2 regions of the Roseibium sp. ROS1 genome follow, and region 1 is predicted to be linked to the other one. Evidence: riboswitches for the same ligand, from Rfam matches in the RefSeq annotation. Region 1 holds a riboswitch; the other holds the start of a gene.
What was found. Region 1 has a riboswitch for S-adenosylmethionine ahead of ACYQ6M_RS19750 (hypothetical protein). Riboswitches for the same ligand answer to the same signal wherever they lie in the genome.

Region 1 (15,405 bases):
GTTGTCGGTTATCTCTTCGGAAAGCCGCTTGCCCTCGATCAGGTCCTTGACCTGGATTTCACCGGCTTCCCGCTCGTCAGAACCCTGGATGATGGCGATCGGGCAGTTGCGCCGGTCGGCATATTTCAGTTGGTTGCCGAACTTCTTCCAGTTGCCCTGGTACATCTCTGCGCGAATACCGGCCTCGCGCAGGTCCTGTACCATCTTCTGGTAGCGTCCGAGCGCGGCAACGTTGCCGTCCATCACGGTGACCAGCACCGGCGCGACAACGTCGGACGTGCCGAGCTTGCCGAGGTTCTTCAGCGCTGTCATCAGGCGGGAAACGCCGATGGAAAAGCCCGTCGCGGGCACGTCACGTCCGGTGAAGCGCTTGACCAGCCCGTCATAACGGCCACCACCGCCGACAGACCCGAACTGGACGACTTCGCCCTTCTCGTTGGTCACGTCGAACAGGAGTTCGGCTTCGAACACCGTACCGGTGTAATATTCCAGACCGCGCACGACGGACGGATCAATCTTGATCCGGTCTTCGCCATAACCACAGGCCGAGAAGATTTCCGCCATGGTGTTGAGCTCGGTGATGCCTTCGTTCTCAAGCGTGCCCGTTCCCGAGACGAAGGCAACGATGCTGTCGATGGCAGCCGGGTCTAGTTCCGCACCCTTGGTGAAGTCGCCGCTCTCGTCCTTGCGTCCGTCGCCCAGCAGCAGACGAACGCCTTCAATCCCGAACTTGTCGAGCTTGTCGATCGCTCGCAGAACCGTCAGCCGGCGTTCTTCGTGCTCTTCACCGCCAAGGCCGATGCTTTCCAGCACGCCGTCCAGGACCTTTCGGTTGTTGACGCGGATCACATACTGCCCGCGCGCGATGCCGAGCGCTTCCATCGTGTCGGACATCATCATGCACATTTCGGCATCCGCCTGGACACCGGGTGCGCCGACGGTGTCGGCGTCAAACTGCATGAACTGGCGGAAGCGGCCCGGCCCGGGCTTTTCGTTCCGGAACACCCAGCCGGCACGGTAGGTGCGATAGGGCAGCTGGATCTCGTTGATGTTTTCCGAAACATGGCGGGCCAGCGGTGCGGTCAGGTCGTAGCGCAGGCTCATCCACTGCTCGTCTTCGTCCTGCACGGAAAAGACGCCGGCATTGGGCCGATCGGTGTCCGGCAGGAACTTGCCGAGGCAATCGGTATATTCAAAGGCAGGGGTTTCGACGGGATCGAAACCGTAACGCTCATAGACAGCGCGGATCTTCGCCAGCATCTCGTCGGTGGCGCGGATGTCCTCGGCAGAGCGGTCAACGAAGCCGCGCGGCAGGCGGGCTTTCAGCTTGTTCGGTTTTTTGGCCATAAAGGTCTTGAATCCTGGCGAGTTCCCGGCCGGACGCGCCCAAGGAAACCTCTCGCATCCGGCTGTCTGATATTGCGGCTGTCGTAGACGAAACAAGGCGCAAGGGCAAGGCGGTGCAGCATCCTGCCGGTTCGTTCGATCGCAGCTGGAGGAAAGCCGGTGGTTCAGGCCGCGAACCAATGAATGTCGTGCGGGACCAGCGACAGGGAAGCAATTCTGCAGTCCGTGCCTTGTTTGCATCACAGTTCGCGGTAAAAGGGCGCTTCAGGAACAGTGGAAGTGCAGCTGCGAAAGACAGGTGAAGCACATTGGGCCGGTAAATCGGCCGGGCAGTGCGGGCATCCATTGTCTTTTCTTGTATTTAATCTCTGCCGGGCTATGGTCCGCGCGGATCGGGTGAAAAGGGCCGTCCCGGTGCTGCAAGGAAGGCACGGGACCGGCGGACAGGGCTCAGTATGGACAGTGCGGTGCGCATGGCGGACGGGAATGCCGGCGAAGTTGGGGCCGAGGCTCTGAAAGGGCCGAAGGCCGCTGAACTCAGTGTTATCCTGCCGAGTTTCAACGAAGCTGCGAACATTCCAATCCTGATCGGCCTCCTGGACGAGGCGCTCGCCGGGATCGCCTGGGAAGCGATCGTCGTTGACGACAATTCGCCCGATGGAACCACCGAGGTTGCCCGCGAGATTGCCCGGACCGATGCGCGCGTCCGGGTCATCCGCCGCATTGGCCGTCGGGGCCTGTCGGGGGCCTGTATAGAGGGCATCCTGGCGTCCTCCGCCCCCTTTGTCGCCGTCATGGATGCGGACCTGCAGCACGACGAGACCATGTTGCCGAAGATGCTGGCCGCCCTGAAGGCAGACGAGACGGACCTGGTCGTCGCCAGCCGCAAGGTCGATGGCGGCACCATTGGCGAAGGCCTGTCGTCCTTTCGCGCCTGGGGCTCCAACCTCGCCAACGGCCTCGCTCAGAAGCTGCTGAACGTCACCCTCAAGGATCCGATGAGCGGGTTCTTCATGATCCGCCGGGACAAGGCTGAGGCTCTCGCACCGAAACTCTCGCCCCAGGGCTTCAAGATCCTGCTCGACCTGGTCTCCAGTGCGGGTGGTACCTTGAAGATCAAGGAACTGCCGTTCACCTTCCGCGAGCGCCAGCACGGCGAAAGCAAGCTGGATACGCTGGTCACGCTCGACTATTTCGGTTTGCTGCTCGCGAAATATTTCGGCAACATCGTTTCGGTCCGTTTCCTGATGTTCGGCCTCGTGGGGGCAAGCGGCCTCTTCGTCCATCTGGCGGCGCTGCGCGTGTTCCTGCTGAGCGACATGGAATTCAACCTCGCCCAGACGGCGGCGTCCTTCGTCGCAATGACTTCGAACTTCTTTCTCAACAACCAGCTGACCTATCGCGACCGCCGCTTGAACGGCATGAGGGCGCTGGTCGGCCTCCTGACCTTCTACGCGGTCTGTTCGGTCGGCGTGCTGGCCAACGTCGGTGTCGCCAACCTGATCTACGCCGATCCATCCTACTGGTGGTTCGCCGGTACGGCGGGGGCGATCATGGGGGCTGTCTGGAACTATGCGGCCAGCTCCGCCCTGACCTGGCGCAAGTCGTAAAGGCCCGTTGTGACCGCTGAAGCTCAGACCGGATCCTTGCCTTTCTACCTGCGGCCCGCAGGCCTGATCCTGATTGTCGGCCTGTTGACGGCGTTGAAAATCTTTGCCGCCAGCCACTCGCATTTTGTCGAGGACGAAGCCTATTACCGCCTCTGGGGGCTTTCGCCGGCGCTCAGCTATTACGACCATCCGCCTATGATCGGCTGGTGGATCGGTATCGGTCAGGCACTGTTCGGTGACACGGTCTTCGCGGTTCGCGCCCTTGTCATCGCCTCAGGCGTGATCGGTTCCCTGGCGCTGTGGCGCACAGCCACCCTTTTGTTCGGACGCACTGCCGCGGCCTGGTCCGTCCTGTTCCTCAACGCCAGCCTGCTGGTGGGCATCGGCGGCATTCTGGCAACACCCGACGCACCGTCAGTGCTGTTCTGGGGCCTGAGCCTGTGGGCGCTGACAGAACTGTCAACGTCCAGAAACGCCAACTGGTGGTTTGTGGTCGGACTGATGGCCGGTTGCGGCCTGCTTGCCAAATATTCGGTCCTGTTTCTGGGCGCGGGCATTGTCCTGTGGCTGATCTGGGTGCCGGATGCTCGCCGCTGGTGGCGCTGCTGGCAACTCTGGGCCGGTGGACTGATCGCGCTGCTCTGCTTTTCGCCGGTGCTTTACTGGAACCACGTCCACGAATGGGTCAGCTTCTACAAGCAGTTCGGCCGGGCTGGCACCGGCGGTTACACGGCAAGATATATTCCAGAGTTCCTGGGCGCGCTGGTCGGGCTGATGAACCCGCTGATCGCTGTTTTGGCGTTTGCTGGTGCCGCCAGGCTCTTCAAGGGGCTTCGGGCGCGGGAAAACGCGGCCTCTCTCCTTCTCCTGACCGTTTTGCCGTTCCTGCTCTATCTCGGGTATCACTCCTTGCATTCGCGCGTGCAGGCCAACTGGCCGGCACCGCTTTTTCCCGCTTTTGCCATGATGGCGGCGGTCTTTGTCACCAGCCGGCCTGCCAGCCCAGCCCTGTGGCAGCGTCTGGCACAAGCCGGTGTCGTCCTTGGTCTTGCAGTTGCCGTCGTGGTGCAACTGCACGCAGTCTGGCCGCTGACGGGTACCTTTGCCCGCAAGGACCCGACCTTCCAGTTACGCGGTTGGCCGGAGATCGGACAGGAAGTGAAGGAACTGGCAGAAAGGGAGGGGGCCGGCTTCGTGGCAACGACCAGCTACGGCCTCAACGGCCAGCTCGATTTCCTGATGAAAGACGACTTGCCGGTGTTCCAGCTGACCGAGCGTATCCGCTATGTCATGCAGCCTGCGCCTGACATGTCGCTGTTCGACGGGCCGGGGCTCTATGTTGCTGAAAAGCGCCGGAACCGGGAAGGCGACCTGCGGCAGTCCTTTGCCAACGTCGAGGAAGTTGCCGAGCTGACTCGCAAGGTTAAAGATGTGCCGCTGGAAAAGCTTGTCGTCTACAAGGTTGAGGGGCGTATCGGCCCGGTGTTCGAGCCGGTTGACCCAAATTGAACCGGCAGGAGATGTCGGCTCCACCCAACATCCGACTTGATTTGCTTGGCTGAATGACGCAGGGATGTGGCTTAATATTCACATTGTCCGGTCCGCCTGCGGAATTTCATGAAGCGAATTACACTTGGAGCGTTGGACTACGGCCTTGCCTTCGGGGTCGATCGCGCATTGCGTGAACTTGTGGAGCGGGGGCGCCTGAGCGCTCTTGGAGCCATGGTTGCCACCGAGCTGTGGCCACGCGAATTCCGTCCGTTGCAGGAAACCGCGGAGAAGGTCGGCAAACGGGCACTCTTCGGGGTGACCTTGGCCTTCAGCGGTGATCGTGTTTCGCCTGTCAGCGCCCGCATGCAGGAAATCTATGGCGACCGGATGTTCACGCGCGAACAACTGCAGCGCCGTGCCTTGCTGCGGCTACTGCCGGACCAGCTTCTGCAGGAGGAAGCCCAGGCTCAGCTTGCCCGTTACAGCGTGTTGATGAAACGTCAGCCGGATTTCGTGGCGGTGCGTGAAGGTCTGTTGGAGCGCACGTCCCTTGCGCGGATCGTTCTGAAGGCGATCGAGCATGCCGATTATCCCGAACCGCCACTGCTGATTTCGCCGGTGCAATCAGGTCTCAAGGCTGTCCGTCTGGCACGGCTTGCCAAGGCGCACGGCCTGAAGCTGCTTCCCAAGGCGGATCCCTTGCCGGAGACCGAGGATCAGGAAGCGCTGCACGCTCTTTTGCATAACCATTTTGACGGCATGAGCGATCTCAGTTTCGTGGCTGCTATTCCCGGCCGTTCGGATGATCGCCTGCGGCGGGACGAACCGCGCCGGAAGATTGCGATACGCGAATGCCAGTTTGAGGTTCTTTCCAGCCAGAGGTTCTTTCAGACGCTGGAGAAGAAGGACGTTTTTCTGAACTGACACCGAACTTTCGCTTAAGGTGCTGGCAGTCAGGCTTTTGTGAGGTTTGTTTCGGACTTGCGAATTCGGATCGACCAGTGGGTATGACGAAACGGTGAAACGAAAAAACGGCCCTGCGGGGTACAGGGCCGTTTTTCGTGGAGGTCCGGAAGAGGGGAGGGGCGGCCCCGCTTCCATGTCCTTAGATATAGGGTTATTTTGCTGGAATGCACGTGATGGGCATCACAAGATGGCGTTTGATCTTGTAATTTCGCGGGCAGCAGCGCTTTTGGCAGGGGTAAGGTGTGGCTGAAATCAAGGATTTTTTAAAAAATAGCTTTTCGCTTGAAGGGCTTGACCCGGAACTGGCTGTCGGCCTGTCGCGCCTTGCAAGGCCGATGAAAATATCGGCTGGCACCATTCTCTTCGAAAATGGCGATCCCGGAAACGGCTGTTACGCGGTTCTGGAGGGCTCGCTCAAGGTATCGCTTTTGTCCGTTGAAGGCGACGAGCAGCTGCTTGCAGTGCTCGGCCCTGGCGATCTTGTCGGCGAACTGGCCCTGCTTGATGGCCGTCCGCGGTCGGCAACGGTCATCTCCCTGAAGGAAGCCCAGCTTGCCTTCATCGACAAGGCCGCCTTCCAGCGGTTTGCCGACGAGAACCCGGCCGTCTACCGGCATATGCTGTCGATCGTCGGCAAGCGGCTGCGCCATGCCAATGATGTGCTGGCGGCACGCTCGTTCCTGCCCTTGCCGGGAAGGGTCGCCCAGACCCTGCTGCAGTTGGCGGAAACCTTCGGCAAGCCGCTCGACGATGGCCGGTTGCTGATCCACTACAAACTCAGCCAGGCAGATATCGCCAACATGGCAGGTGCCGCGCGCGAAAACGTCAGCCGTGTCCTCAACGACTGGAAGAGGGCAGGCACCATCAGCCGGATTTCCGGCTACTACTGCCTGGAGCAGATGGACTTCCTGGAAAAGGCTTCGACGCTCTAGGAAAACCAGGCTCGAAACGGATGGTCCCCGTCTGCCTTGTTGCAGCCGGGGTTGCCTCAGGCGCTGGTTTCGACTGGCAGTGCCACCTGTGTTCCGGCCAGAATGGATGCCAGCGTTTCGGTATTGAGGCTTTCCAGAAAGGCTTCCGAGGCTCGCGCCATTGCGCCCTTCAGCGCACACCGGGGCAGGAAGGCGCAGACTGTGGGCTCGGGCTTCAGGCAGGCGACGACGCCAAGGTCCGGCTCGATCAGCCGCACGACATCCCCCAGGCGGATCATGTCCGGTGTTTTCGCCAGCCGTATCCCGCCGCCACGCCCGCGCGTCGTCTCCAGATAGCCACCCTTGGCGAGATGAGCGACAATTTTCATGACATGTGATTTGGCAAGGCCAAGCTGCCGCGAAAGCTTGTCGACGGTCTGCGGGACGTCGGATTGGCCGGTCGCCATCAGAATTCTCAAGGCAAAATCGCTGGCCTGACTGAGGCGCATGGCTGGGTCTCTTTAAACATTCATCTTATATGTTGATTTTAGCGGGTTGTTGTGCCATTTAAAAGATGCATCTTAAATGAATGTTATGGAGGCGGCTATGGAAGCCCCTAACTCCAGTACCAACAGATACAAGCTGAAGAGACGCGAAACGCCGGACCAGGGCGACCGGCTCCGTCGTTACGAGAAGGTCGATGAACAGGCGATCCATGTGATGGTGCATACCTTCTATGGATGCATTCGCCAGCATCCTCGGCTCGGAGGCATCTTCGAACGCCGTCTGGCTGGCCGGTGGGAAGAGCACCTGCCGAAAATGGAAGCCTTCTGGCAATCCGTCCTGATGAAGAACGGCGCCTACAAGGGCAAGCCCGTGCCGGCTCACCTGAAGCAGAAGGAGCTGGTAAGCACGGATTATGGCGAATGGCTCGGTGTCTTCCGGCCCGTGATCCGTGAATTGTTCGTGCCGGACCTCGCAGACGAGATTGTGGCCATTGCCGAACGCATCGCGCAGAGCCTGTGGCTGGCCACCTTCGGAACCCCTGGAGCCAATCCGCCTGCCGAACTGACATCGCAACCCTCTGAATGGAGCGGATCATGCTGGTAACGATTGTCCTGATAGCGGAAGTGCTGGTGTTCGTCTGGTTCACCGTCTTTTCGCTGATGCTTCTGTCCATGTATCTGGATTCGCGCGGCATGCCGCTGCCGAAACTGGATGTCGCTGGCCGCACACTCATCGGCAGCGCGAAACTGGCCTTCATCACCGGCATCGTCGCCCTTTCGGCGATGACAGTCCTTGAAATCCAGGCCTTCAGCTAGAAAGCAACCGAAATGAATACCTCCAACCTTCTGCTTCGCGGCCTGCCGATCCTGCTGATCTGGGTCGCTGCCCCCATGCCGTTGTGGATCATGGCAATCCTGATGTTTGTCCTTTGACGGTGGACTTGATCCGCAGTTCCTTCTGAGGCCCTCCGATCAACCACTTCTATTCTTGCAGGTGATGACCTAGTCTTCTTGCGAGAATCAGCGGAGGGGCTCAGGCGTGTACGACGAAAAGCCGACAGGCGATCTGACATTGCGCACCATGGCAATGCCTGCCGACACCAATGCCTCGGGAGATATTTTCGGGGGCTGGGTGTTGTCGCAGATGGACCTGGCAGGCGGTATCGCAGCCGGTCAACGGGCCGAGGGACGTGTCGTGACCATCGCGGTCGACAAGATGAAATTCATCCGGCCTGTCCATGTGGGCGACGTGCTGTGCGTTTATGCCGAAGTCCTTCGTGTCGGCAACTCGTCGATGGAAATCAAGCTTGAATCCTGGGCCCTGCGCCATCGCTACGGCCATCGTGAAAAGGTGACCGAAGCGGTCTTCACCATGGTGGCCGTCGATGACGGCGGCAAGCCGCGCCCGGTCCCCAAGAGGGACTGAGCGCCGCGATCTCATCCGGCTTGGTTCCCCAAAAAACTCATCCTTCGAGACAGGCCTTCGGCCTTCCTCAGGATGAGGCGAGTTGTTGCAGCACGCCTGTATCAAAGAAATTGGCAGAGTGCAGACGTTGTGCACACACGGGGCACCCCCGTCAGTGCCTGACGGGTCCGTGCCGGTTGAGAATATCGGCAAAGAGGTCTTCATCGACAGCGCAGGTGCAGCCGTTCGCCCACAGTTGAAGCAGTGTTTTCAAACGCTCGGTGCGGGCGGTCTGGCTCAGCGGCGCCTTGTGCCGCGGTAGGCCACCCAGGATGCGCAGGGATTTGATCCGCGCCAGCACGCAGTCTTCAGCAGCCTGGCACCAGATATCCGTTCCGGCAAGCTTGGAGCTCGCAGCCACATGGTTCTCGATCAGATCTGCCGCACGTCCGGCAAAAGGGTCCTGAGACAAAAAATCCTCCATCGGTTGCCCGAGGAGGACTGGCGCATGCAAATTAACCGCTTAGTTGCCGGAAAGCCTCGGTTGAGGGTCTGACCAGCCGCATCCCTGTTGCGGAAACCACCTTGCCCGGAATGGCAGGTTGGCGAGGGCGCCAGCCCTTCTCTTGATGATGGCGCGCTTATGCCATGTCCAATCCGGCTTGGCAAGTCCACCAGTGCATGGCACATCTTCCTCAAAGGACTAGCTCGGGAGCTCCACAATTGGACCGATCCATGTTGCATCACAGTCGGCCGTTGGTGCCGATCCTGCTCGCCTTTTGTGCCTGCTTCATCGATGTGGTCTGCATTCTCGGCCTGTTTCACACCTTCACGGCATTCATTACCGGAACGCTTGTCGTCTTGTGCACGGAGGTGTTTCACCAGGGGCAAAACGCGGCTCTGAAGGTTTTCGTGCTCGCGGTTTTCTTCGGTTCGACTCTCTTCTGGTTCGTTTCGGTCACTGCACTGGTGCGCAAAAACAGGATTGCCGTCCGGCATCTGTTCGCGCTCGAAGCTTTGCTGGTGGCGGGCTTCATGTTCGTCGCCGGTCTTGGAGATCCGTCAGCCGGAGGACCGTTGTCTGCCGTCACTCTGACGGCTGTCGGGTTTTCGACCGTGGCCATGTCGTTGCAGAACGTCATCATGCTGACCCTGCTCAACAGGCATGTTCCCACGACCATCATGACCGGCAATACGCTGAAGCTTGTGCTCGGCATCGCCGACTATTTCACGCATCCCGAAACGCGGCCCGACAGCCGCTCCCGGATCCGTCACCAGGCCTTCGTCCTGCTGGCTTTCGCGGCCGGAGGTCTTCTGGCGAGTTTCCTGATGACCGTCATGGGGTTCTGGGCGCTTGCGATACCTGTTGCGCTTTTGATGCTGCTGGCGATAGTCCAGCCGGTGCATGAGCCTCAAGTCGCCTGAAACCGGTGCCAGCTACTCAGGTCGCAAATTATGCGCCCAAGCCGGGTGCTTCTTCCCTTTGGTGGTGCCGGTCGTAATCGATGCGGCCGTCGACCAGATGGATACGCCGGTCCATCCTGTCGGCGAGATCGATATCATGGGTAACGGCGACGACGGTGGTCCTTTCGGTCTTCACAATGGCCTGAAGACTTTCAAACACCTGTTCCGTCGATACACTGTCGAGACTGCCGGTCGGCTCATCAGCAAGGATCAGCTGCGGTGAATTGGCAAGTGCCCGGGCGACAGCGACGCGCTGTCGCTGCCCGCCGGACAATTGCTCCGGGCGGCGGTGAAGAAACTCTTCCAGTCCCAGCGCCGCCAGAAGCTCCGTCGCATGGTCGAGTTGGGCCTTGGGGCTGCGTTTGCCGAGCCGCTGCATCGGGATCATCACGTTTTCCAAAGCGGTAAATTCCGGCAGCAGGAAATGAAACTGAAAAACGAAGCCGAGTTTTTCCAGGCGAAGATGCGCCATTTCGGCAGATGTCAGCGCATGAGTGGGAAGGCCGTCTATCCGGACCTCGCCGGACGTCGGCCTGTCGAGAAGGCCAAGCAGATACAGAAGCGACGATTTCCCGGAACCGGACGGACCGGTAATGGCAACGAACTCCGCCTCGCCAACCTGAAAGCTGACATCCTGTACCAGTGTCACCGGCACGATGGCCGGCAAGATGCGGGTGAGGTTGCTCGCTTCCAGCAGTACGTGGCCGGGAGCCGTCTGTTTTTCCGGGGAAGGGGTCATGTCGCCCCTCGGATAATGTCGACAGGATTGAGCCGTGCGGCTTTCCTGGCGGGAATGTAGCCGGCGATCCCGGATGAAAACAGCGCCAACAGGCAGGCAATGATGTAGTGCAGGGCGGAAAAATAGATCGGCAGGTGGGTCATCTCCACGTCCTGGGTAAATTCGAATTTGACAGACGCGAGATAGCTCGACAGTCCGAAGCCGAGCGCCGAACCTGCAAGAGCGCCAAGGATACCGATCACTAGCCCTTCAAGCACGAAGATCTGCTGAATATCGACTTCCGGAAATCCCAGTGACTTCAGGATCGCGATATCACGCGCCTTTTCGTGCACGATCGTCGAGACGATGTTGAAGATGCCGAAGCCGGCTACCACCAGAATGGCCCCGACAACCGTGTACATGATCACGTTGCGCACGAAGAAGGCTTCCATCAGCCCCTCGTTGGCCTCTTCCCAGGAAACCGACTTGTAGCCGAGCTGCCGCTCGGCCCGTGCGGCAACCGCGTTGGCTTCGGCGATGGAATTGAGGTGGATCGCGATCGAATTGATGACGTCCGGTTTTTCCAGGAGGATCTGCACGGCCTTCAGCGGCGCATAGGCAAGCCCTTCGTCGCTGGTGGTGATGCCACTGTGGAACAGGCCGACGATCTTGAAGCGCTTGGCGACACCGTTTGCGGATGTCAGGGTCACGGTATCGCCCAGGTCCGCCCCCAGTCGCTCCGCGGCCTTGTCGCCGATAACGAGGCCATTCGACGTCGTATCCAGGTCCTCGAAGGAGCCCTGGCGCATATCCTCGCCGATCATGGAGACGGTCAGTTCGCGCTTTGGTTCCACACCGACCAGGGTCATGCCGATGTCCTGTCCGGCATAGCGCAGCACCGCCTGGCCGCTCAGGCGCTGCGCCATCGATCCGTTCACCCAGTCGCGCAGCGAGGCAAGCGCTTCGGTCGGATTTCGGATACCGCGAAGGTCTTCCTTCGGCCTGAGACCATGATAGGTGACAGCGTCATAGACTGCACTGGCCGGTTGTTCCGCCGGTGCGCGTTGCTCGTCCAGGATCTCCACATGGGGAATGGCGTCGATCAGTGTTGCGGTAAAATCCCGCTGAGACCCTTCCATGAGGCTCGCCATCGCCACCGAAAATCCGACACCAAGTGCGACGCCAAGTGTTGAGACAATGGTCTGGCGCAAGCGGTTGCGAATGTGGGTGGATGCGATGCGCAGGAGAAGCATTATTTGCCGTCTCCGGGAACCGGCCTGACCTTCTGTCCTTCTGCCAGATCCGGGTTATAGGGAAAGACGACCCGGTTATCTCCGGTGATCCCCTTCAGCACTTCCGTTGCGCGGGTGCCCTTGATCCCGGTTTCGACCTCCAGCGGAACGATTTTGTTATCCCCATCCAGCGTCAGCAGCTTCGAGCCGTCGAAGGCAGCGGTCGGCAGAAGCAGCGCGTCGTCCTTCTCCGAGGTGACGATATTGATCTCGGCTGTCATGCCGATGCGCAGCGGGGTGTCTTCCGGGAGATCGAGATAGACCCGGTAGTTCTTCAGCACCGGATCGCCTTTCGGAGTGATGCTGGCAACTTCCGCTGTCAGTTCCTTGCCTGGAAAGGCATCTGCACGGATCAGGGCCTTGTGACCCTTGGCGACCTTGGGAATATCCTCCTCGTTGACTTCCGCCACCAGTTGAAGGGGAGAAGGCTGACCGATCCAGAAGAGAATTTCACCGGGTTCGGCAACTTCCCCCACCGACCCGTCCGCCCTCAGAACCATGCCGTCCATGGGGGCCACGATGACATAGTCGCGCAGCCGTTCCTTCTGGGCCGCCGTAATGGCGTTGATGCGGATCAGTTCGTTCTGGGCCTTGTCGTAAACCTGCTGGCTGACGACACGGCGTTCCAGCAGTTGCAACGCACGTTCCTTGTCGGATTGCGCCAGCTCCTGGCGGGCTTCCAGTTCGGCAAGCGTCGCACGGGCATCGCCGCTGTCCAGTTCCGCCAGCTGGTCGCCTTTCTGGACCTGGTCACCCTCGCAGCCGCACAGCGAGACGATCCGCTCGCGGATGATGCTGGTAACCTTCGCCCATCGGACGGGTTCAACGACTGCGGTGGCATAGACCACTTCCGCCGCCCGCCCGGTCGTCGGCATCACGGTCTGCACTTCCGGCGGTTTCTTGAACCACCAAAGTGAGCCCGCGATAGCTCCCGCGATCAGCAGAACAAATATCAAAAGTTTCAAAAAGCGCATGGCACACCCTTGCCGGATCTGCCGCCACAATAACGTTTCGAGCGAGGAACGCCATGGCCTGGATCAAATGAGGATGCCTGTGCGCAAGGGCTGGTCGGACGTGTGCCTCAAGAGCGCGATCAGGTAACGCCCTCGTCGAATTTCAGTAATGCGGCGGCTTTTCAATCTGGTGGCCGGGCAGAACGTTCTCCATCAGTTCCGTGACCTGGTCCGTCATGTTGGTGACGAGCCGGTTGAGCCTGTCCAGCTGGCGTCCCTGATTGAAGACGACCGTATTCAGTTCATCAATGGTGTTGAGCGCATGAGCGAGATCGATCTCGAGCTTCTCGATTCGGGCTTCTTTGTCGTCCGCCATGGGTGTCTCCTGCGTCGTCCTGGGGCAATGTGGCTTCTTTCGGCACCCGCCGCCCGATGTCTGTCGAGGCAGGTATATTGCGGCGGCGGCGAAACACCAACTCTCATTGTCAGCGGACTGTGAGTTTGCGCCGAGCGATGCTGCGCTATATCTATGCGTAATCCTGACAGGGGTCGGGACCTGCAATCCCTAATGAGGGCTCCATGACCGTTCTGTCTGACTTCGAGATCTCCCGCAAATGGCCTGCCAAACACGCCGACCGTATTCAGCTCTATTCGCTGCCGACGCCCAACGGCATCAAGGTTTCGGCAATGCTGGAAGAAACGGGCCTGCCATATGAGCCGCATGTGGTCGATTTCGGCAGCAATGACCAGTTGAGCCCGGAATTCCTGTCGCTCAATCCGAACAACAAGATCCCGGCAATCATCGACCCGCACGGACCAGGCGGCGAGCCTTTGCCCTTGTGGGAATCCGGCGCGATCCTGATTTATCTGGCGGAAAAGTCGGGCAAGTTCCTGCCGCAGGAGCCGGCAAGGCGCGCCGAAACGCTGCAGTGGCTGATGTGGCAGATGGGTGGCTTTGGCCCGATGGCGGGTCAGTTGGGCTTCTTCCACAAGTTCGCAGGCCGGGAATATGAAGACCGTCGGCCTTTCGAGCGATACCGGGACGAGACGAAACGCCTGCTTGGCGTTCTAGACCGGCAGCTGGATGGGCGCGATTTCATCATGGGGAGCGACTATACCGTTGCAGACATGGCCTGCTGGCCCTGGGCGCGAAATCTCAACGGCTTCTACGAGGCCGGCGAGGTGACCGACTTCGCGTCCCACACCAATGTGGTTCGCTGGGTCGACACCTGCATGAACCGCCCGGCAAGCCAGAAGGCGGTCAACATTCCCTCGCGCGACTAAGGTGAAACGGTGTCGATCAGGCCAAGAAGACGACCGAAGTCAGCAATGCCAGCAGCAGGATGATCACCGCTGCGACCCGCCAGATGGTGCCATATCTGGAAACCGGGGGAACCTGGGATTCCAGTTCCTGATCGGTCTGGGCATCCTGAGCGATCGTCCTGTTGAGTTGATCGGCATTCTCATACTGGTCTGACGCAGTCTGTCGCATACTCTGTGCCATCGGTCTCTCCATGGTTCAATTCTAGGAAGAAAACCGTCAGAGGCGGCTAAGGTTCCGAAAACCGTGTAAGACGGTCACGCATGAGGAACGGATGCTGACCGGATTATTGCGCTTCAGCCTCTTTCAGTGGTGGGCCGCTGAACTCCGTTTCGATCACGAACTCAACATCATCCCCCACCCCGAGGTTGGAGCCTTCTGGCGGAAGTCCGTAGGACATGCCGAAATCGGACCTTCTCAGCGTACCTGTTGCGGAAAATCCGATCCGAGCCTGTGGGTCGTAAACCGCCAGGCCCGGATAACCGCCGTTGAAACGCACGTCGAGCTCAACTGGCCGCGTTTCTCCCCTGAATGACAGGTCGCCTGTCACGACGGCAGTTTCAGCGCCAGTCAGTTCAATGCTGGTCGAGCGATAGGTGATCTTCGGGTGATCTCCTGCATTCAGCCAGTCCGGGCCAAGCAGCATGTCGCGAAAGCCATCGGGTGGCGTTGCGGTCAGATGCAGGGATGCGACGTTTATGTCGACGCTCAGGTTGGCGTTAGCCGGATCAGCGGGATCGAGTTCCAGCGCGGCGTCAAAGTCAGCAAAGGACGCGCTGTAGTACGAAAAGCCGAGGTGATTTGCCCGGAATATGAGCGTCGAATGGAATTTGTCGATCTTGTAACTGCCTGCCGGTAGAGCCGTCGCGGCGTCACCTGCATTTGCAGCAAGTGATGGCAACAGCACCGCTGCGACACCGCAAAGTACAGACAGAAAACGAAGTCCCGGGGACAGTGGCATAGTGGTTCCTCTATTGACCGGAAGTTGGAAACAGCGGTGTGTTCAGGCCGATTTCAGGTGCAGCCGTGGCTGATTTGCCTGTGGCCATAGCCAGTGGTCTTGCCGATCGGCCACCAGGCAATCAAAAGATACCGACCAGTTGGTATGTTGTCAATCTTGCGGCCCTGATCTGTCGCCGGGCGAGGCGGGTGTTGGGCTTTGGCATCTAACAAAGCCTTGACCAGGTGGGAGCAGCATCAAGGCTGGTAAAATCTCCCGCGGCGATGGTTTGACCCAGTGTATTGATCGCACTCAGAGCCGCGCGGGTAAATGATCCGCCAAGACTGATCCGCCGAACGCCAGCGTCTGCGAGTTGGTCGAAGGACAGGCCCGATGCACCTTGCCCGATGACATGGTTGACCGGAACAGGTACCGACGCGCAGACCGTCCGTATGGCTTCAAGATCAGGTAGGCCCGGGGC
Region 2 (15,405 bases), 310 kb from region 1:
GCCAAGGTGCTGGCCGCAACCGGCGAAGCCTTGAACACGTTTGCCGCCAGGGTCGAAACCCCGGGCGGGCCAACCGACGCTGCGCCAGCTTTGGTGCCCCTTGCAGGGTTTGATGCTGCCTCGGACCGAAATGCCTTCGACAGTGCCGGCCGGCCAGCCGGCGCGACGTGGCAAAGTCTCAGCTTTCCCCAAATCGGCGCTGCGTTTGCGCTGCAGGTCAGCACCGAAGACTTCCATCCCCTTTACAGGAACGGCGATATCGTCGTGGTTGCTCCCGGCGCGCCCCTTCGCACCGGTGACAGGCTTGCCATCAAGCTCAACAGTGGCCGGTTGTCGCTTTACACGTTGCAGGAGACAGGCGACGAAGACCTGGCGGTTTGCACAATCGGGGACAATTCACAGTCAGTGCGCTTTCAGCACTCGGCAATCGAGTGGACTGCCCGTATTATCTGGGCGAGCCAATAACCTGCGAGCACACATTTGATGAAGCTTCGGCCTCTCATAACGCCAGCAATCGTGCTGACCACCGCAGGTGGTCTGCTCGCCTGGCTGCTCCTGGCAGACCCGCCGTCCGTACAGGACGAGCCGGTAGCGGCAGGCAGCATCACCAGCGCCGCCGAAGAAACAAGCGAGCCGGCAAAGACGCCCGAGCCCGCACCGCAATCGTCCCCTCCCCAAGCTCAGACGCAGAAACCGGCACAGACACCAAGTGAACCCGTCGTCGTCGCCACTGCGCCGTTGCCGAACGACATTCGCAACGTTTCGCCGGAGGGGGTATCGGCACCGCAGGTACAGGGTGACCTCAAACGTATCGAACCTTCCAAACGCTACCTGGAACTGAAGGATCCGCCGATTGAACCGGTTCCGGACGGCCCACTGGAGCTGATGCGCGTGCAGGTTCTTGACGGCGGACGCATCAAGTCGGACCGGTTGACAGTAACGCTTGCCCATATCGTTCCGCTGAAATCGGACGAAACCTGTGTTTCCCGTCTCGGTGGCACCTGGCCCTGCGGTGCCAGGGCGCGCACTTTCCTGAGAGGACTGGTGCGGCAGTTGAAGGTGGTATGCGAAAAGATCGAGGAGACCGGACCGCAACAGATTCTGGCAACCTGCACCCGCGGATCGATGGACCTCAGCAAGCGTCTTGTCCGCTATGGCTGGGCGGATCCGGCGCCGGACGCACCTGCCGATTTCATGGAACTTGCCGAAAAGGCCAGAGACAGAAAAGTCGGCAAGTGGCAATCGGAATGGCTGAACGAGTTGCCGACGAGCGAACTGGAAACAGAAGTGCCGTCTGCCTTGCCAGGCCTTGAGGAACTTGCCCCGGAAATCGTCGAATGGAGCCTGAGGACCGAACCGGAACAGCCGGGGGACGGTCAACTGGCAATCGAGGATTATCCGCAAGTAGACCGCCCCCTGCGCTAAAGCTGAATTCACGGACTGCTTGTCGGCACATTATGCATGTCCCTGGTGCGCTCATACCTTTGGCGAATAGGGTAAATACATAGATTTTCGGGTACCTACGATTAGAACTATATTTACGCCCATAAGGGAAAGTGGCTCAAACATTATCAGTCCGTGACGAGGACCAAAGAAATATGAGCACACCTGCCCCCAAGAACACTGTCGAAACTGACAATATCGCAAAATATATCAAGTTCATGTCCAGTTCCGGAAGCAATACAGCTTCTGCGCAGACGGCTTGGAACACCCTTCAAAAACACCTTCCGGCCATTCTGGATCGCTTCTACGTAGAGCTCCTTTCGCAAGAAGAGCTGCGCCAGAAAATGGGAACGCATGAGAAGAACACCGTTCCTCTCAAAAACGCGCAAACCAAACACTGGGAATACATCTTCAATCACGACCCGGACCTGGAGTTCATCGGACAGGCTGCGCGTATCGGTCAGGCTCACGTAAAGATCGGGCTGAAGGCCGAATGGCTGATGTCCGCGTTTGGACGGCTGTTGAACGAAATCCTTCCCGTCATCGTCAAGAAGCACCGGTTCTCGCAAAAGGCCATGGTTTCCGAGATGCAGGCTGTGGTGACACGGTTCTTTCTGGACATGATCCTTGCACAACGCGCGTTCGAAACGGAACAGCGCCGCATTGAAGACGCTGAAATGCGCGATACGATCGGGCTGGAAAACCTGCGCACGACCGCAAACACCATCAGCGAGCTGAATGAAATTGTGATGTCGATGGCGTTGTTGTCGCGCAATACCCAGGAAGCCAACGCGAACGGCCAGTCGATTTCCGCCGCGGCGGACCAGCTTGTCGCCTCCATCGGCCAGATTTCCGAAAACAGCGAAGGCGCGGCCAACGAAGCCGTTCAAACAAACAACGCCGCCAAGGATGGCCTGGACAAGATGTCGGCCGTGTCGAGTGCTATCGGCGATATTTCCTCAACGTCCCGGCAAACTGCAAAAAGCCTTTCAGACCTCAGCGAAGCTGCATCGCAGATCGGCGAATTCCTGTCGGTCATTCAATCCATCGCCGACCAGACCAATCTTCTGGCACTGAATGCTACCATTGAGGCCGCCCGCGCAGGAGAAGCCGGCAAAGGCTTTGCAGTTGTTGCTTCGGAAGTCAAAACCCTCGCCTCGCAGACCGGCAAGGCGACGGAAGACATCGCACAGCGGATCGAAGCACTGACCGCAGGCATGGAAACGATCCAGACAGCCATCCAGAGCTCCGAAGGTGCCATCCAGAATGGCGAGGATGCCATCTCGGCTGCCAATGAACTCATGCAATCCATCGACGGGATGGTTGGCAATGTTTCCGAACGGGTCACCCAGATTACGGATATCCTTCATCAGCAGAAAGAAGCCAGCCACGAAATCGCTCGCAACGTCGCCAATGTCGCTGAATCGAACCGGAATACGGATCAGCAGCTTGGCGCCATGCAGCGTGTTCTGAAACAGAGCAACGACAGTTTCAGCGGCTCGGCCAAAAACTTCTTCGACGCCAATTCCGACAAGTCGCTGCTGGAGATGGCAAAGATTGATCATGTCCTGTTCAAGAAGCGTGTCGTCGACACGGTGACCGGACACGACGATTGGGCATCCTCCGGCATGCCGGACCATCATCACTGCCGGCTTGGCAAGTGGTATGACGCCATCAAGAACGAGAAAATCAAGGCACACCCTGTCTTCCGCAACCTGGTCACTCCGCACAAGGCAGTTCATGATGCAGGCCACAGAGCCCTGCATGCCGCCGAGCAAGGCAATTCCACGGAAGCCTTCGCTGCTCTCGTCGATCTGGACAAGGCCAGCAAGGAAGTCCTGAAAGGCCTGACGGAACTTGCCGTTGCCATGGAAACCGACCTGAAAGACGCAGAACCTCGCAAGTCGCCCAGACAGGACGTCGGCAAGAAAGCTGAAGTGCTGCTGGACGGCACCATCCAGACCGTGGAGCTTGAAAACGTGTCCGTAACGGGTGTCGGCCTGAAGGGCGTAAAAGATGCAAAGGCGGGCAAGACCGTTTGCATCCGTTGCGACGGAAAGGAACGGCTTGGCCATATCATCTGGGTGGACGACACCAGGGCGGGCGTCCAGTTCTTCGACGAAGACAAATAAACTTCGCGGGAAACGCCTGCTGACACCCTTGATAAGGTGCCCGCTTGGGCACCTTATCCAGCTTTATCGCCATGCACGTTTGAATGAACGGCTGCTACAGCCATTCACACCACTGGACGCAGGCAGACTTGCTGACAAACCTCTGCTCAATTGCGATCCGTCGGTTTCTTATTTTTCCTGATTGGTATTAGGCTCCGGCCTTCGGAAGTCCCGGATCTGGAGTATTCATGACTGAAGAAATCAAGGTCGGCATCATCGGTGGAACCGGGCAACTCGGCAGCGCCATCGCAACGGCTTGGCTGGAAAGCGGCTGTGTCAAACCTCGTCAGCTCTGGATATCCAATCGATCCGGAACCGCCGCAGGCTTCGAAAGCTGGCCGGAGATCACCTTCACCGCATCCAATCAGCTTCTGGCTGGCGCCTGTGATGTCATCCTTCTGTCGGTTCCGCCAGCGCTTGTCGAAACGGTCAGCATTTCGGCGCCCGGAAAACTGGTGCTCTCGGTCATGGCGGGTGTCTCACGTGAGAGGCTCAAAACCCTCACAGGCTCGGAAAAGGTCGTTCGTGCCATGTCGAGCCCAGCGGCAGGCAAGCAGCTGGCCTACTCCCCCTGGTGTGCGGCTTCGCCGCTTTCGCAGGAAGACAGGGACCTCGTCCAGTCGCTGTTGTCAGCCTGCGGCCCGAGTGATGAAGTCCAGGATGAACAGCAGATCGAGGTCTTCACCGCCATAACCGGTCCGGTACCGGGATTTGCGGCCTTCTTCGCCGACTGCATTGTTGACTATGCAAGTTCAAACGGTGTCGACAGGCATATTGCCGAACGCGCCGCAAAACAGCTGATCCTGTCGGCTGGGGAAATCATGGCCGGTGACACCAGATCTCCGGCGGAACATGTTCAGGAGATGGTCGACTATGCAGGAACGACTGCCGCCGGTCTCGTCAAGCTGAAGGAACTGGGTGTTTCGGATCTGATCAGTGAAGGGCTGGACGCCAGTACGGAGCGCGTCAGAACGATTGCCGGCAAAGACTGATACCGCGTTTCTTCCGCCGGAGAGCACAGCTGATAACAAAAAAGCGGCGCTGGTGCGCCGCTTTTTCCTGAAGTCTGATAATCAGGCTGTCAGTTCGCCAGCAAGTGCCTTGCGGATCATCTCACGCGTTTCGGCAATGCCGTAAAGAGCAACGAAAGACCCGAAGCGCGGTCCCTTTTCCTGCCCGAGCAGAAGCTGGTAAAGCGCAGAGAACCAGACGACGGACACGCCAGGACCACCATCGGGACCCTTTTTGGACGGGTCCTGATAACGCTCGATGGACCGGGCGACGTCCAGCACCGCATCCTGGATGGCACCGCCATCCGCACCGGCCGGCAGGGCGGCCAGCGTTTCGTCCAGTTTTTCCAGTGCAGTGCGCTCGACATCGTCCGGCACCTTGAACGACTTGGTCGGTTTGACGAAATCGTCGAAGTAGCGGATCGCATAGCCGACAAGCGCATCCAGTTCCGGATGGGTCGACGCCGTCACGCCCGGAGCGTAGCGGGAGATGAATGCCCACAGCACGTCCTTGTTTTCCGCGTTGGAGGCGGACACAAGGTTCAGCAGCATGGCGAAGGGCACCGGCATGTCGATCTTCGGAATGTTGCCCGAATGGATGTGCCAGACCGGGTTCTGAAGCTTCTGCTCGACCGGCATCTGCTCGTACTTCTGGACGAAGGTATAATATTCGTCGACCGCCTTCGGAATGACGTCGAAATAGAGCTTCTTGGCCGTCTTCGGCTTCTGGAAATTGTAGAGCGCAAGGCTCTCCGGTGCAGCGTAGGTCAACCACTCGTCAATGGTCAGACCGTTGCCCTTGGACTTGGAGATCTTCTCGCCCTTTTCGTCCAGGAACAGTTCGTAGACGAAGTGTTCCGGAGCGGTCCCGCCCAGGATGTTGCAGATCTTGTCGTAGATCGGCGCATTGGTCATATGATCCTTGCCGAACATCTCGAAATCGACGTCAAGCGCAGCCCAACGCATGCCGAAGTCGGGCTTCCACTGCAGCTTCACCTTGCCGCCGGTGACCGGCAGCGTGATGTCCTCGCCCGTCTCGTCCGCAAAGGTGATGGTGCCGTCCTTCGAATTGACGTCTTTCATGGGCACATAGAGCACGCGGCCGGACGTCGGCGAGATCGGCAGGAAGGGCGAATAGGTCGCCTGACGTTCCGCGCCGAGCGTCGGCAGCATCACGTCCATGATCTTCTGGTACTTCTCGGTCGCCCGGATCAGCACGTCATCGAACTTGCCGGCCTTGTAGTATTCGGTCGCACTGGCGAATTCATAATCGAAACCGAAGGTATCCAGGAACCGGCGCAGCATGGCGTTGTTGTGCTCGGCAAAGCTTTCATAGTCGCCGCCGAAGGGGTTCGGCACCGCCGTCAGAGGCATCTGCAGATATGGCTCAAGCGCTGCGCGGTCCGGCACGTTTTCCGGGATCTTGCGCATGCCGTCCATGTCGTCGGAGAAGCACAGCAACCGCGTCGGGATCTTGTCTTCGGTCAGCAGCCGAAACGCCGTGCGCACCATGGTGGTGCGCAGAACTTCGCCGAAGGTGCCGATGTGCGGCAGGCCGGACGGGCCATAGCCCGTTTCGAACAGAACCGGTTTGTCCGTTCCCCGTTTCTCGATCCGTTTGACCAGTTTTCGCGCTTCTTCGAACGGCCACGCTTTCGATTTCGTGGCCGCCTCGACAAACTCTTGCGAAAGGTCAAGCGGAGGCAGGGATTGATCGGTCATTTTTCAAGTCGTTCTGTTCATGAGAATGGATGGAATGCAACCCGGTCGGTTTTTTGGCTTTTCGGCCGGTTGCTGCGGCGCGACACTAGATCAACGCGCCTCTATGTGCAATCACATGAACACAGCTAAGTTGACCGAAATCTCGGGCTTTGCGCACTCTTTCCGCCCGCGGACATATCGTGCCGGAAAAAAGCGGATAACTCCGGTCAATCGATTGTCTCATACCGGTGACTTGAAGCTTGTCTTCCAACCCGTTACATCGGGCGCACGATCAAGAAGAAATTTTCCGTCTTTTGGCGCTACGGGAGAATGAATAGTGTCTATGAACGAGCCGATCAGCGTACAGGAAGCCCTTATCTACGTGATGGTTATCGTCTCGGCGTCGGACAACCAGATGACCGACAACGAACTGGCCACCATCGGCGACATGATCAAGATGCTGCCCGTTTTCAATGGCTATGACGGCAACCGGATCATCCCCGCAGCCCAGCGCTGCGGCGACATCCTGCAGGAAGACAACGGCTTGCAGCTGGTGCTGGAGCTGGTTGGCGACGTCCTGCCGGCAAAGCTTTACGACACCGCATATGCGCTTGGGGTTGAAGTCGCGGCTGCCGATCTCCACGTCGAGAAGGAAGAATTGCGCATCCTTCAGCTTCTGCGCGACCGCTTCAAACTCGACAAACTGACCGTTGCCGCAATCGAGCGCGGTGCGATTGCCCGTCACCGGACCATCTGATCCTCTCGGAGCAGGTATTTGAAAGCAACGAAGGCCCTCGCCTGGGCCGGGGCGGTATCGATAGCCGTCCTGGCAGGTGTTTTCCTGATCTTCCAGGGCCTTCAGGATTTCGATCTTTCTGAATACGAAAGCCGGCCGATTGCCTTTTCCTTCGACGGACATTCCGTCGCCGGAACGTTGCATCTGCCCCACCTGCAAGATCCTGGGCACGCAAACCCGCCTCTGGTCCTGATCGTTCACGGGGACGGGCCAGCGGACCGCTATTCCGGCGGTGGGTACATGCCTCTCATCAGCCGTCTTCTGGACAGCGGTCTTGCCGTCTATTCCTGGGACAAGCCTGGCGTCGGCGAAAGCCAGGGCAACTGGCTTTCCTTTTCCATGGATGAGCGAGCCCGCCTCGCGGCAACGGCCCTTGCGGCCGCCAAAGAACAGCCCGAATTGAAGACGTCTCCAGCCGGATTTCTCGGCTTTTCGCAGGCGGGGTGGGTTTTGCCCATTCTGGCGGAAGAGCCAGCACAGGGCGATTTCTTCGTGATTGTCGGCGGAGCTGTCAACTGGTTGCGGCAGGCTGGGTATTATACCCGGCGCAGGCTGGAGCTTGCAGGTGCAGACAGCAAGGCGATCGACAAGACACTCGCGCAGGACGCAAAAGACGGACAAAAGTTTCTAGACCGGGATTTTTCCTATCAGGACTATCTCGACAGCGGCATGGACAGGGTTCCGATGCCGGAAGATCGCTTCACCTTCGCGCGCCGGAATGCGGCTTCCGACTCCACCACCTCCCTTGCCCGTATTTCCTCGCCCGTTCTGACACTGCACGGCACAGAGGACCTCAATGTCGATCCTCATTTCAATTCCGGCATCTATCGAAAGATGCTGACGGACAACAATCCCGCCAACCGCTTCGTGATCGTCCCGGAAGCAACCCATGCGCTGTTGCGGGCGGAAGCCTTCAACTACCAGCTCGAAGGGCAAATGCCTTCCTGGTCGAAGGCCTTGTTCATGGTCCTGGGGCGCCGTGCCTACGCACCGGGCGCACTGGACACCATAACAATCTGGATCAAGGAACAGGCCTCAACAGCAAACAGCCTTTCAACTTCACCAGATCGATCAAATTGAACCCTTTTTGTTTTCGGTCCTTCAATCCGCCGCACCTTATCACCGGTGCGGGGACAGCACGCTTGTGGGCTGCCGGGACCTGTAGGTCCTTCAGTGCGGAGACAGGGACATGAGCAATCAGGCAATCGGAGAGCGGACAAGTGTGCGCTATCCACTGAGGCGACGCCGCCAGAGGCTGCGCGTACAGCGCCCCATGCCTTATGCTGTCCGGTACGTGCAGGTTCGCACCGCTCCAAAGCAGGCGAACTGGGGCACGCGAATGATGATTGCCTTTGCAGGCTTCGTCTGCGGCCTTGCAGCCGACGCGCTGGTGATGTTTGCCGAAGACCATTTCCATCTGGCAAAGAACCGGGATCCGGATCTTTTCGCATGGGTGCTCGGCACCGGCTTTGCCGGCCATATCCTCTATCTGATCTTCGGAATACTAGCGGTCACGTTGCTGACGGCCTTCAACCGCCGCAAGTGGATCTTGTGGCTGCTGATCGGCTTTGTCGGCGGACTGCTGAGTATCTGATCGGCTGATAGCCTCAATTCAGGCTGTGGATCGCATCCGGCAGATCGAGTGAAAACGCCGGAATGACGACGTCGAACATGGAGCCGTCCGGACGTTCCATCGAGTAGGACCCGGCCATGATGCCGCTGTCGGTCGAAAGCGGGCAGTGCGACGAATACTCATAGGTCTCGCCAGGCTCTATCACCGGCTGTTCGCCGACCACGCCCTCGCCGCTGACTTCTTCCTGGCGCCCTCTGGCATCGGTTATCTGCCAGTAACGCGTCTTCAGCTGCACCGGTTCGCTGCCACCGTTGTGGATCTCGACCATATACGCCCAGATATACTCGCTCTCTTCCGGACGCGATTCATCGTCCAGATAAAACGGCTCGACGGAGACTTCGATCCCTTGGGTGATGGCGGTGTAACTGCCAGACACGGCTTTTCCTTAATTTCAGAACTGCGAACCTTGAAATAGACCGGTCCCAAGCGACTTCCACGGGTGGTGCCCGCTCGTTCAGGAGGGGCTTATAGGGCGAATGACGCAAGCGTGAAAGAGGGTTGTGACATATGAGGCCGGAATTGCTTGAGATTTGAGGCCGGATTTTGCAAGAACACCATCTGTCAGACCCAAAACAGTGATCTCTTCATGTTCGATGCCCACCTGCGCCCGCTGATCGATCCGCCGTTGAACCGGCTGGGCCTGATCCTTGCCGGCACGGGGCTTACCGCCAACAGCGTGACGCTGGCGGGCTTTGCTGCCGGTATGGGGGCAGCCATCGCTATCGCAACTGGTCATACCCTGATCGGCTTGTTCCTGATCGCGGTCAACCGATTTGCAGACGGTCTCGATGGCGCGTTGGCCCGGGCAACGGCCAAGACGGATCTCGGCGGCTACCTCGACATCACACTGGATTTCTTCTTCTACAGCGCAATCCCTCTGGCCTTTGCCATACAGGACCCGGCCCGCAACGCTTTGCCGGCGGTGGCACTTCTTGCCAGCTTCTACGCCAACGGCTCGGCCTTTCTGGCCTTTGCCATCATGGCGGAGAAGAACAAGCTGACCACCGACGCTCAGGGCTCCAAATCGCTCTATTACATAGGCGGGCTGGCCGAAGGTACCGAGACCATCGCGCTATTCCTGCTGATGGCCCTGGTTCCCGCCTGGTTTCCTGCGCTTGCCTACGGTTTTGCCGCGATATGCGTCGTGTCCGCCGGCGCCCGGGTGCTCATTGGCGTGAAGGCGCTGCGGCAGACAGGCCGTTAGATCGCCTGGAGCGCCTTCTCGATATCTTCCAGCAGATCCTGCGGATCCTCCAGACCGATTGAAAGCCGCAGGATACCATCGGTGATACCGAGTTCCGCGCGCGCTTCCTCGCCAATCGACTGGTGCGTGGTCGTCGCCGGATGGGTGATCAGGCTCTTGGCGTCGCCCAGGTTGTTGGAGATCTTGACGATTTCCAGCGCGTTTGTGAAACGGAACGCGGCTTCCTTGCCGCCCTCGATTTCCATCGCCAACATGGTGGATCCGCCGCTCATCTGGCGTTTGGCAACATCGGCCTGCGGGTGGTCGTCCCGGCCCGGATAGATCAGCCGCGCGACCCTGGACTGGCTTGCCAGATAGTCGGCAATCCTGCCCGCCGTTTCCGTCTGGCGCGCAACGCGCAGCGGCAGCGTTTCCAGGCCCTTCAACAGGACCCAGGCACTGAACGGGCTCATGTGCGGACCGGTATGCTTGATGAAAGGCATGACCTCGTCGTTGATCCATTCCTCGTCCGACAGGATCACACCACCGAGGCACCGGCCCTGGCCATCGATGTGCTTGGTGGCCGAATAGACGACCACATCGGCACCGAGCTGAAACGGCGACTGATACAGCGGGGTCGCAAACACGTTGTCGACGATCAGACGGGCACCGGCTTCCTTGGCGATCTGTGCCACGGCCTCGATGTCGATGACTTCCAGCGTCGGGTTGGTCGGGCTTTCCAGGAACAGGGCCTTGGTGTTCGGCCGAACAGCCGCCTTCCACTGCTCGATGTCCGTTCCGTCTACCAGCGTGCTTTCAACGCCGAAACGCGGCAACAGTGTTTCGCAAATATAGCGGCAGGAGCCGAACAGGGCCTTGGCGGCAATCACGTGATCGCCTGCCCTTACCGCTGCCATCAGCGCCAGATTGACGGCCGCCATGCCGCTGGCGGTTGCCCGCGCGGCCTCGGCCCCTTCCAGTGCCTTGATACGGTCCTCGAACATGGTAACGGTCGGGTTGGCATAGCGCGAATAGACATAACCCGGGTCCTCGCCATTGAACCTGGCCTCGGCAGCTTCGGCACCGCTGTAGGTGAAGCCCTGGGTCAGGTAGATGGTCTCCGAGGTCTCACCAAACGGTGACCGCATGGTGCCGCCATGAACCAGAGTGGTTGCAGGGCGCCAGTTCTTGTTTCCGGTCTTGGTGGTCTCAGTCATGTCTTTCATTCGCTCCAAACGCAAAAAACCCCAGCCTCAAGACCGGGGTTCTCACCTCCGGCCTTTTTAGCAACTTGTTTAACGTGGCTGCAAGCCGGCCGGCCCAAATCACCACGAAGTGAGCCTGTCCTACGGGAAAAGCGGGCACAGGTCAATTGTCTTGCGCACGATCCCTTCAAAAGCCCCGTTCTGCCAGAATGCCTGTTGGCGCGGGCGGCCCGATCCTTTAATGACCATAGACCAGCATAATGCGGAACATCTTCATGAACGTCACAGCGGGTCAGGTCTTGAACGGAAGCGCACTTCTCACAGCAAACGGCATTTTGCCGGAACGGGTAATCCAGGCCATGTTCGCCGCCGGAGAGATTTCAGCGGACGCGCCGCCTGTCACCGGTCAGATACAGCCTGCCAGCCTCGACCTGCGTCTGGGCAAGGAAGCCTACCGGGTGCGTGCCAGCTTCCTGCCGGGCCCCGACATCCAGGTAGCAGCTCGGCTTGAGCAGATGAAACTGCACACGGTCGACCTGAGCGAAGGTGCCGTCCTTGAAACAGGCTGCGTCTATATCGTGCCGCTGCAGGAAAGCCTCGCCCTGGCTCCCGATATTTCGGCAACTGCCAACCCGAAAAGCTCGACCGGCCGCCTGGACGTCTTCACCCGCGTCATCACAGACAACGGCCTTGCCTTCGACACCATTCCGGCCGGCTACACCGGTCCGCTTTATGCCGAAATCTCGCCGCTGACCTTTCCGATCCTCGTGCGGTCCGGGTCCCGCCTCAGCCAGATCCGCTTCCGGCGCGGTCAATCGCTCATTCCCGATGCGGAGCTGGAAGAGGTGCACAAGGCCCACACGCTGATGAGCGGTGGCAACGAGCGCATCGGCAACGGTGTGCAGCTTTCCATCGATCTGGAAGGGACCGGACCCAACAGCCTGATCGGATATCGCGCCAAGCAACACTCCGGACTGATCGATGTCGATGTCGTCGGCGCGCAGGACGTCCTGGATTTCTGGGAACCTATCTATCGCCGCCAACGGGCGGAACTTATCCTCGATCCGGATGCATTCTATATTCTGGTCAGCCAGGAAGCTGTGCATGTGCCGCCGGACTATGCGGCCGAAATGGTGCCGTTCGATCCACTCGTCGGCGAATTCCGCGTCCATTATGCAGGCTTCTTCGATCCCGGTTTTGGCCACGCCAGTGCCGGTGGTGTCGGCTCGCGCGCGGTTCTTGAAGTCCGCTCACATGATGTCCCGTTCATCGTGGAACACGGCCAGACCATCGGGCGTCTGGTCTATGAACACATGGCGGAGCGCCCGGCGACACTCTACGGTGAAGGCATCGGCTCCAACTATCAGGGCCAGGCACTCAAGCTGTCCAAGCACTTCAAGGCACCCGCCTGACCGCCGATGGCCCTGAAAACCGTCACCCGTGAGTTTGAAGGATTTCTGGAAGACCGGAAGTCCCGCTTTCTGGCGCATCTGGTGCCGGTGGACATGTTCGACCAGCGGATGGAAGAGCTGCGCAAGGAGCACAAAAAGGCCAATCACATCGTCACGGCGCACCGGAGACTTCTGGAAGACGACCGGATTGAGGAGAGCGGCAAGGACGACGGTGAACCGGCTGGCACCTCCGGCATGCCGACATTGCGCGTGCTGCAAGGCGCCGAACTGATCAACTGCGCTGTTCTGATCGTGCGTTATTTCGGCGGTACGAAACTCGGCGGTGGGGGCCTCGCCCGGGCCTATTCCGGCGCAGCGCAGGATGCGATCTACAACGCCGACCTGGTACCGTTTCAAAAGATACTGTCGAAAACAGTTCGCGCAGATTTTGCGTCCGGATCGGAACTGGAACGGCGGGTCGAGACCCTCGGCCTCACCGTCATGGCGCGCGACTACACCGAAGACGGAGTGACGCTGACCGTCGAAGGGCCGGAAGAGGTTCTGGCTGAACTTTAGGGAGCGTCGACGTCCCGTCACTCCTTCCAAGCACTAGGGCCGGCCCCTCCCCCAGTCGTCATTGCCGAACTTGATCCGGCAATCCATACCTGGATCTCAGTCACAAAGAGACAATTGGCTCAGGAAACGGAGCGTCCTGGTTCCCACGGTTCAGCCATGGGACGACGCCTCAGATCGTGAGTAGCTCTTGGTGCATCCGCTGACGCCACTGTTTCAGTCCGCCGCGCCGCCTTACGTCCGCGTCTTGCCGGCTTCCGCCTTCAGCTCTTTCAGTTCTGCTCGAAGCGCCCTGACCTCTTCCAGGATCAGACCTGTGTCGTCGTGGATGGCCTGGCGGTTGGCGTCGGCTTCAGCCTCGTGTTCCTCCTGCATGGCGGAGACGATGATACCGATAAAGAGGTTCAGCACCGTGAAGGCCGTGCACAGGATGAAGGGGACAAAGAACAGCCAGGAATAGGGATAGACATCCATGACCGGACGCACGATGCCCATGGACCAGCTTTCCAGGGTCATGACCTGGAACAGCGTGTAGAGCGATGCGCCGAGATTGCCGAACCATTCCGGAAAGGCTTCTCCATAGAGCTTGGTTGCCATGACGGCGAAGACGTAAAAGACCAGCGCCATCAACACGACGATGGAGCCCATGCCCGGCAGGGCGGCCACCAGCCCGCCGATAACACGGCGCAGGGACGGTACGACGGAAATAAGGCGCAGAGCCCTCAGGATTCGCAGCGACCGCAGAACGGACAGGTTGCCTGTTGCCGGCATCAGCGAGATTGCAACGATGCTGAAGTCGAAGAGGCTCCAGGGGTCCTTGAAGAACTTCAGGCCATGGGCATAGAGCCGCAAAGCCAGTTCAACGACGAATATGCCCAGGATCACCTGATCGACCAGCCTGAGGAAACTGCCTACCTCTGCCATGACAGCAGAACTGGTCTCCAGACCGAGCGTCACCGCATTCAAAACGATAACGCCAATGATGCAGACTTCCCAGTTGCGTGAGGTGACCAGCGCCCTGACCTGATTTCGCATATATATGACCCGGTTTGATGTCTTTTCGTGCGTACCGCACTGCCCGGGCCGGAACATGGCGATTTCAGCGTCGCAGCGCAAGATCGCAGCGCTTTGGAAAAGCATCTCCCCATCAGACAAGCGTGCTTGACAGGTCGGGCAAGTCGGCGCAGAAAGCTCATCAGGTTCGGCGGGTGTAGCTCAATGGTAGAGCAGAAGCTTCCCAAGCTTAAGACGGGGGTTCGATTCCCCTCACCCGCTCCAAACAACCAATCCAATTCCCGAATTTCCCAGTGGCTTTTCTTCAGCGCAGCGTTTCGCCGACCTGTGGGGTTTTCCGGACATCAGCGCGGCTGAGGCCAACATCCTTCAAGAGATAGTCGGGCAGATCCGCCAGGTGGGCCATGTCGCGCCGACGGCGCAGGCACTTCAGCGCAAAATGCAAGACGGCAGCACCGAGACCGGCTCTACGGACGCGTGCCAGGTGCAGGGGTACAAGGTGATCGGTCATCTGTTTTGCTCCTTTCCGACGGGACAGGAGCAAGTTTAGAAAAAGCCTCTACGGACAGTGCGCAAAATTCTCAGTTTTGAGCGATAAATTCGCAAAAATTCCGATTTTGAGATAAACTACCGCACAATTACGCCAAACAGGACTTTTCATCATGGATCTGGACGATTTCGATCATCAGCTGCTGCATCTCCTCAGTCTCGATGCCCGGCAAACCGGCAAGGAACTTTCCGAGAAGGTTGGCCTGTCTTCTGCCGCCTGCCTGCGCAGGGTGCAACGCCTGAGAGAAGTCGGGGCGATCGAGCGGGAAGTGGCCATCGTGTCACCGGAGGCAACTGGCGCCTCCGTTACCTTGCTCGTGATGCTGATGCTGTCGCGTGGACAGCCGGAACGCATGGCGAAGTTGCGACAGAAGTTGCTGAAGCTTCGGGAAGTGAAAAAGATCTACCACGTCACGGGTCCGGCCGATCTGGTACTCACCGTGCAGTGCTCTTCCATGGAAGCCTATGCAACTTTCACCGAGGCGCATTTCTATGAAGACGACATCAAGGGCTTCGATACGATCGTCGTCCTGCGCTCATACGATCCGGAACCGGAGACCTGACTGCACTCCGCGGAATTCAGCCGACGCTGTGCGTATCAGAGTACACGTGTTTGTTTTCGGAATGCCTCATGACATCTTCGACGGAGCGGGCTGACAAGCGCTGCCGGTTCGCGATATTCTGTCTGTTCGATTCCCGGCGCGTATTGCCGACCATGACTTGATACGGAACGAGA

Region 2: another riboswitch for S-adenosylmethionine. It lies ahead of ACYQ6M_RS18345 (O-succinylhomoserine sulfhydrylase); the one in region 1 lies ahead of ACYQ6M_RS19750 (hypothetical protein).

The regions. Positions count from the first base shown of each region.
Region 1 covers NZ_BAAGIG010000003.1:780,816-796,220, reverse strand. Annotated here, with positions in the region: gene hisS (histidine--tRNA ligase) at 1-1,347, opposite strand, end outside; gene ACYQ6M_RS19790 (glycosyltransferase family 2 protein) at 1,803-2,957, shown strand; gene ACYQ6M_RS19785 (glycosyltransferase family 39 protein) at 2,967-4,466, shown strand; gene ACYQ6M_RS19780 (ChbG/HpnK family deacetylase) at 4,575-5,372, shown strand; gene ACYQ6M_RS19775 (Crp/Fnr family transcriptional regulator) at 5,657-6,346, shown strand; gene ACYQ6M_RS19770 (RrF2 family transcriptional regulator) at 6,403-6,834, opposite strand; gene ACYQ6M_RS19765 (group III truncated hemoglobin) at 6,932-7,435, shown strand; gene ACYQ6M_RS19760 (hypothetical protein) at 7,426-7,647, shown strand; gene ACYQ6M_RS19755 (acyl-CoA thioesterase) at 7,913-8,257, shown strand; gene ACYQ6M_RS19750 (hypothetical protein) at 8,409-8,708, opposite strand; SAM-I-IV-variant riboswitch at 8,750-8,874, opposite strand; gene ACYQ6M_RS19745 (YoaK family protein) at 8,972-9,661, shown strand; gene ACYQ6M_RS19740 (ABC transporter ATP-binding protein) at 9,690-10,439, opposite strand; gene ACYQ6M_RS19735 (ABC transporter permease) at 10,436-11,674, opposite strand; gene ACYQ6M_RS19730 (efflux RND transporter periplasmic adaptor subunit) at 11,671-12,684, opposite strand; gene ACYQ6M_RS19725 (SlyX family protein) at 12,827-13,039, opposite strand; gene ACYQ6M_RS19720 (glutathione S-transferase N-terminal domain-containing protein) at 13,243-13,947, shown strand; gene ACYQ6M_RS19715 (hypothetical protein) at 13,964-14,167, opposite strand; gene ACYQ6M_RS19710 (YceI family protein) at 14,271-14,945, opposite strand; gene ACYQ6M_RS19705 (isocitrate lyase/PEP mutase family protein) at 15,151-15,405, opposite strand, start outside.
Region 2 covers NZ_BAAGIG010000003.1:473,093-488,497, forward strand. Annotated here, with positions in the region: gene ACYQ6M_RS18295 (S24 family peptidase) at 1-465, shown strand, start outside; gene ACYQ6M_RS18300 (thermonuclease family protein) at 484-1,425, shown strand; gene ACYQ6M_RS18305 (methyl-accepting chemotaxis protein) at 1,599-3,575, shown strand; gene ACYQ6M_RS18310 (pyrroline-5-carboxylate reductase family protein) at 3,803-4,606, shown strand; gene ACYQ6M_RS18315 (lysine--tRNA ligase) at 4,688-6,346, opposite strand; gene ACYQ6M_RS18320 (tellurite resistance TerB family protein) at 6,669-7,082, shown strand; gene ACYQ6M_RS18325 (alpha/beta hydrolase family protein) at 7,101-8,201, shown strand; gene ACYQ6M_RS18330 (hypothetical protein) at 8,311-8,715, shown strand; gene apaG (Co2+/Mg2+ efflux protein ApaG) at 8,729-9,130, opposite strand; gene ACYQ6M_RS18340 (CDP-alcohol phosphatidyltransferase family protein) at 9,341-9,958, shown strand; gene ACYQ6M_RS18345 (O-succinylhomoserine sulfhydrylase) at 9,955-11,154, opposite strand; SAM riboswitch at 11,200-11,279, opposite strand; gene ACYQ6M_RS18350 (2'-deoxycytidine 5'-triphosphate deaminase) at 11,418-12,554, shown strand; gene ACYQ6M_RS18355 (YigZ family protein) at 12,561-13,109, shown strand; gene ACYQ6M_RS18360 (ion transporter) at 13,341-14,141, opposite strand; tRNA gene ACYQ6M_RS18365 (tRNA-Gly) at 14,311-14,384, shown strand; gene ACYQ6M_RS18370 (DUF1127 domain-containing protein) at 14,425-14,631, opposite strand; gene ACYQ6M_RS18375 (Lrp/AsnC family transcriptional regulator) at 14,783-15,232, shown strand.